2 regions of the Alteromonas sp. W364 genome follow, and region 1 is predicted to be linked to the other one. Evidence: predicted binding sites of a transcription regulator. Region 1 holds the regulator's gene; the other holds the start of a gene.

Region 1 (3,433 bases):
AGGAAATCATTCAAAAGAGTGATTTTGAGCAACCCATTAGACTTGAGTCTGAAAATACCTTTGCCGATAGTAAAGAGAAAGTGCTGTTTTACGAGGGTAACGTCAAGATTACTCAAGGTAGCTTAAAAATTAGCGCCGATAAAATGGAAGTGATAGGCACCAATGGGGCTGGGCGTGAAATTTTTATTGCCACCGGCAAACCTGCTTCTTATATCCAACAATTGGCCGACGGCAGCATGGTCGAAGCCCGTGCGAATGAAATCAAATACATTAAAGCTGACCGCACCATTTCTTTGAAAGGCAATGCACAACTTCTGCAGAATGCCTTTACGATTAAAGGTGATTCAATTATTTTTGATATGCAAAAAGAACAGGTGCTGGCCAACACAAATGAGAAAAGTAACACGCCTACCGTGACAATTTTCAGTCCAGATACGATTCAGAAAACCAAAGACACCTTGAAAAATAAAGCAGAAGACGCAGATAAGAAGCAAGAGGACGATCAATAGTGAGTAAACTCGTTGCCAATCATCTCGCCAAGTCATACAAAGCTAGGCAAGTCGTTAGAGACGTCAGTATTGAGGTATCCACAGGCCAAATCGTTGGCTTGTTAGGCCCCAATGGCGCCGGTAAAACCACTACTTTTTACATGATCGTTGGGCTCGTACCTATCGATAAAGGTGAAATTTTCATTGATCAGCTAGATTTATCAATTCAGCCCATGCATGAGAGAGCAAGACACGGTATCGGTTATTTACCGCAAGAAGCTTCGATTTTCCGGAAACTAACGGTATATGAAAATCTAATGGCTATTTTGCAAACGAGAAAAGAACTCACAAAAGACCAGCGCGAGCAACAAGCCGATGATTTAATGGATGAATTTAATGTGAATCATATTCGAAACAATCTTGGGATGAGTTTGTCAGGCGGGGAGCGGCGTAGAGTCGAGATCGCGCGAGCTTTAGCAGCAAATCCTAAATTTATTTTGCTCGATGAACCCTTCGCCGGTGTTGACCCAATTTCTGTTAATGATATAAAGAAGATAATACAACAATTAAAAGAACGTGATATTGGTGTATTAATAACTGACCACAATGTTCGAGAAACCCTCGATGTTTGTGAACAAGCGTATATAGTAAGTCATGGCGAACTAATCGCCTCAGGCAGTGCTGAGGAAGTTCTCAGTAACCAAAAAGTGCGAGATGTTTATCTCGGTGAACAATTTGTCTTATAGGTATTCCGTATCATGTTTAGAATTCGGCACGTCTCGCCGTTAACATTAGGTCAAGGGCATCAATGAAGCCTTCATTGCAGTTAAAATTCAGTCAACAACTTACGATGACGCCTCAGTTGCAGCAGGCGATCAAGCTATTACAGTTATCTACGCTAGACCTGCAACAAGAAATCCAAGAAGCGCTTGACTCAAATCCCTTATTGGAAATTGATGAAAGTGAACACAATAATGACAAGCAGTCAGAAGAGAATAGTGCAAACGATAGAGAGCAAGCTGATTCTAGCGACCTCAATTCGGCAAATTCTGACAACATCGATAGTCATGACGCCTTAGAAAACAATCAACTCACTGATGATTTACCGATCGACAGTTCATGGGAAGAATACCTCAGTTCGTCTTCTGCACCAGCAACGATGACAGGTGGCTCAAGCCCCGACGACGACTACGTCTTTCAAGGTGAGACCTCAGAAAATATCCAAGACCACTTAATCTGGCAGATGGAATTAACGCCCTTCTCTGATATTGACCGTTCTATCGCTATCGCAATTATCGACAGTATCGACGAATCAGGCTATTTAACCGTCAGTTGCGAAGACATTTTGGATAGCTTACAAAACGAAGAGATTGAGCTTGATGAAGTGGAATGTGTTTTAAAACGCATTCAAATGTTTGACCCTATTGGCTCTGGGTCCCGCTCACCTCAAGAATGCTTGCTGGTGCAACTCAATCAGTTTGCTCCCGACACACCTTGGGTCGCTGAAACTAAACATTTGCTAAGCGAACACAGTGATTTACTAAGTAGTAAAGACTACCGCACTTTAATGCGTAAAACGAAGTTGAAAGAAGACCAACTGCGTGAAGTGATGCGTCTGCTACAAACACTCAATCCCCGTCCTGGGAGTGAGATAGCAACCAAAGAGCCGGAATATGTCATTCCAGATGTCACTGTGCTCAAGAAAAACGGTCGCTGGGTTGTTGAATTAAATAATGATTCACTGCCGCCATTAGTGGTTAATCAAGAGTATGCGGCCTTAAGTAAAAGTACAAAAAATTCGAACGATTCCCAATTTATTAAGTCTCATTTACAAGAGGCGAAATGGTTTATCAAAAGTTTAGAAAGCCGCAACGAAACACTCCTAAAGGTGTCTCATTGTATTGTGCAGCAACAAATGGGCTTTTTTGAACACGGCCCAGAAATGATGAAACCGATGGTACTAAATGACGTAGCTGAAATGGTGGATATGCACGAATCGACTATATCTCGAGTTACCACACAAAAGTATATGCACACGCCACGTGGCATTTATGAGTTAAAGTACTTTTTCTCTAGCCATGTTTCTACTGAGTCTGGAGGAGAGTGTTCATCTACTGCGATAAGAGCATTAATTAAGAAGTTAGTGGCTGCAGAGTTACCTAGCAAGCCATTAAGTGATAGCAAGATTGCGCAATTGTTAGCTGATCAAGGTATTCAAGTTGCACGGCGGACAATTGCGAAATATCGAGAGTCTCTCTCGATTCCCCCGTCGAACCAAAGAAAAAGTCTTTTATAAGACGACATTAGAGGACGTAACATTATGCAAATTAATCTAACAGGTCACCACGTAGATATTACAGATTCACTCAGAGCATATGTCGATACTAAGTTTGAGAAGTTAGAACGACACTTCGACCATATCAGCAACGTACACGTGGTGTTAAACGTCGAAAAGCTGAGCCAAAAAGCAGAAGCTACTGTGCATTTAAAGGGTGACGTTGTTCACGCAAATGCCGAGCATAATGACATGTATGCAGCCATTGATGGCCTTATCGATAAACTAGACAGACAGGTTATTAAACACAAGGAAAAACTAAAGCGACACTAGTTGCTTAAGAGTTAATATGATCATATCTGATATCATTTCTTTAGACCGCACTGAATGTGCGGTCGATTGTCACAGTAAAAAAAGAATTTTCGAAGTCATCAGCGAGATTGCGGCCAGAGAAAACCCATCATTAGCACTTGGCGATATACTCGCGAGTATAGTGAGCCGAGAAAAAATGGGCAGCACAGGTATTGGAAATGGCATTGCCATTCCTCATGGCCGTATCGACGGCATAGACGATATCGTAGCTGTTGTCGTCACGAGTGAAGAACCTATCGACTTTGACGCTATAGACGACAGACCCGTTGATATTTTCTTTGCACTATTAGTACCATCA
Region 2 (3,433 bases), on a different contig from region 1:
GAATAGGCACACCTTCGTATAACAGGGTTTGCAAGACTTTGACAACAGTACTTAACGACAGGATATCTGGGACCAGACCTTCCACTAATTTCGGGTTTGATTTCTCTAGCATATCAAGTAATTGCTGCACTTCTTCGTGGCCCAATAACTGATATGCATTTGTTGTTAACAGTTGACTTAGATGAGTGGCGACAACCGTGGCTGAATCCACAACGGTATATCCCAAAGTTTGCGCATGTTCGCGTTGATTCGCCTTAATCCAAACGGCTTCCAAACCAAATGCAGGATCCGTGGTTTTGGTGCCACTTAATTCTCCAAATACTTGCCCAGGATTGATTGCCAATTCATTGTCATGGCTAATCTCGGCGTCGCCAATGGACACCCCCATCATCGATATCGAGTATGCGTTCGGGGAGAAATCGAGGTTATCCCTGATATGAACTGGTGGGATAAGAAAGCCCAACTCTTGAGACAGTTTTTTCCGAACCCCCTTAATTCGAGTTAATAACTCCCCACCTTGTGCTTTATCAACCAACGGAATTAATCGATAACCCACTTCCAAGCCGATAGTATCCACCTGCTGAACATCGTCCCAATCCAGTTCTTTGATTTCAGCCGGACCGTTATTACTTTCAGGCATCGTTTCAACCAAGGCTTTTTCAGCGGCTTGTTTTGCGGCCATCTTGTCTCGGAAGAAAGCGTAGCCACCCACTAAGAATGAGAAACTTAAAAAGGCAACATGTGGCATGCCAGGCACAATGCCCATAATGAATAAAATAGCGGAAGTGATGTATAGGGCTTTACGATTAGCAAGCTGCTCACGAATTTCGTGCCCCATTTCTTGAGAATCATTTTCTCTTGTAACAATAATCGCCGTGGCAACCGATAATAAAAGTGAAGGAATTTGAGCCACCAAACCGTCACCAATAGTGAGAATAGTGTAGACTTCCATCGCGTTACTGAAGGGTAAATCATGCTGAAACATGCCAATAAACAAGCCACCAACAATGTTGATTAGCATGATAAATAAGCCAGCAATTGCATCGCCTTTTACAAATTTTGACGCACCATCCATTGAACCATAAAAATCAGCTTCTGTAGTAATCTCTTCACGACGTTTACGCGCTTGGTCTTGATCGATATAGCCTGCGTTCAAGTCGGCATCAATGGCCATTTGCTTACCTGGCATTGCATCCAAGGTAAATCGTGCACTCACCTCTGAAATCCGGCCTGCGCCTGCGGTTACTACTTTAAAGTTGATAATCAAAAGTATCGCGAAAACAACCACACCGACCACATAGTTACCACCAATAACTACTTCACCAAAGGCTTGAATCACTTTACCAGCAGCGTCTCCACCTTCGTGACCTTGTATTAAAACAATACGAGTAGAGGCCACGTTCAGCGCTAAACGCAATACTGTAGCGACTAATAGAACAAGCGGAAAGATGCCAAAATCAATTGGACGTTTGGTAAAAACAGACACCAAAATAATGACGAGTGACAGTGCGATATTAAAACTAAATAATACATCCAGAAGAATGGCTGGCATCGGTAAAATGACCATACCCATAATCGCGAGAACGACCACTGGTGCGCCCATGCCGGCAGCTATGTTCTTTATTTGTGTTTTATCAACACGTTGAAAAGCGGTGGTTAATTGCATACAACAGAATTTTGACAGCTAAGGAATAATACCTTGGGTATATCAACTACCGTGCCAAACTGTCTAAGAACTTGAAATAGGTATTATATTTGGGCTTTTGCCTTGTATTTAGAGCATAGGTAAAACCTGATTTCGGCCCATATTTTTACCTTCATACAGCAGTTTATCGGCTTGGCTAATGCAATCATCAGCACTCTTATGCTCTTCTATACACGCTACGCCAGCAGTCAGCGTGATGCTGGTTTCGCCTTGCTTCACAGCGAATACATGCTCAGCAATCGTCTCACGATACTTATTGGCTAATAAAATAGCCTCTGGTAATTTGGTATTCGGTAACAAGGCAATAAACTCTTCTCCGCCCCATCGCGCTAACATGTCATAACTGCGCGTAGATTGACGCAAAACATCGGCAATTTCCTTTAACACGATATCACCAGACTCATGCCCATAGTTGTCGTTAACCTTCTTAAAGAAATCAATATCGATAAGAATAATAGAAAAAGGAACTTGCTCTCGCTGATAGCGTGAAAACTCTCTGGATAGGTTCTCAGTGAAGCCACGGCGGTTATAAACCTCGGTTAAGGGATCGAGTGTGGTTAATACCTTGAGTCTCTCGTTCGCGAGCTGCAATTCTTGCGTTTTGCTTTTGACCGACAGTAACAACTCTTCGGAGCGCTTATGTAGTGCGTATGTTCGCCACCTAAAGATGCCAAATAGGAGCAGAAATACAAGAATACCAATAAGGAACATGGCGATCGGTGTTCGCCACCAAGGTGGCAAAACTAGAATGTCTACAAACAGAGGTGTATCACTCCACAGGCCATAGCGGTTGGTAGATTTAATCTCCAATTGGTAGTTACCAGGATCTAAATTGGTATAGGTGATTGTGCGATTTTTGCTATCGAGATATTGCCAGCGACTATCAAAACCAAGTAAACGATAGGCATATTCAATACTTTCCGGACTACCATACTCCAAGGCAGCGAAATCAATTGTTAATAACAGGTCTTCTGGACGCAAAGTCACCTTCGTGAAGTTATTATTCTCGTCTGCGTAGGTGCTGGCACCGTAATTATCTTCGCTGCTTAGCTTGCCTATTTTAGTAATATGCAATGAAGGCATTTCTTCATTTTTTGAAATACTCTCGGGGTAGAAGTAAGTCAGGCCTTGATCACCTGCAAACAGAATCTTACCATCAGAGTTCTTGGCCCTTGCGCCAATATAGTAACCACTTTCGTTAGTACCGTCATTTTGACCAAAATAATCAAGCTGCTGCGTTTTTAAATCACCTCTGGCGATGCCCCGTTCTGTAGATATCCACAATAATCCCTGCTCATCCTCTACCACCGCACCAATCGAAGAGGCACTGAGTTCTGAGTCTTTAAACAATTGCGTAAATACGGGGGCTGTTTGAAAATCATCAAGTTCCATGAGCATCAAGCCATGGGCGTGCAAGCCAACGTAGTAACGAGATGCCGATACTTTAGAAACCCATGTGATGACATTGTGTGCTATTCCGTTTGGATTATTTTTATCTTCGGTAACGACTCGCACTTGGCGACTTTGCGGATTGATTAAAAATAAACCGTTGGTGGTTCCAACAATCAGTTCTTCTTCGTTGGAGTAAACGATGTCAATCACCATGGGAGTATTAAAGTGCATGGTAGTGCTTTGGGTTTCAAAGTCATAAAAATACAATCCATGCTTTGTGGTCCCTACCCAAACCCCGGTAGGCGCTAATTCTAGTGTGTACAGTTCTTTATTTTT

Evidence for each region. The regulator sigma-54, encoded in region 1, starts transcription at its own class of promoters, with help from an activator protein. The targets are predictions, from matches to a motif close to GTTGGCACGNNNNTNGNNT.
Region 2: a site for sigma-54 is predicted at 1,707-1,725, ahead of flhA (flagellar biosynthesis protein FlhA). Genes of this name have one in related genera too.

Annotation. Positions count from the first base shown of each region.
Region 1 covers NZ_JAVRID010000006.1:234,955-238,387, forward strand. Annotated here, with positions in the region: gene lptA (lipopolysaccharide transport periplasmic protein LptA) at 1-509, shown strand, start outside; gene lptB (LPS export ABC transporter ATP-binding protein) at 509-1,234, shown strand; gene RM556_RS11770 (RNA polymerase factor sigma-54) at 1,297-2,784, shown strand; gene hpf (ribosome hibernation promoting factor) at 2,809-3,096, shown strand; gene ptsN (PTS IIA-like nitrogen regulatory protein PtsN) at 3,113-3,433, shown strand, end outside.
Region 2 covers NZ_JAVRID010000004.1:152,894-156,326, reverse strand. Annotated here, with positions in the region: gene flhA (flagellar biosynthesis protein FlhA) at 1-1,666, opposite strand, end outside; gene RM556_RS07900 (diguanylate cyclase) at 1,775-3,433, opposite strand, start outside.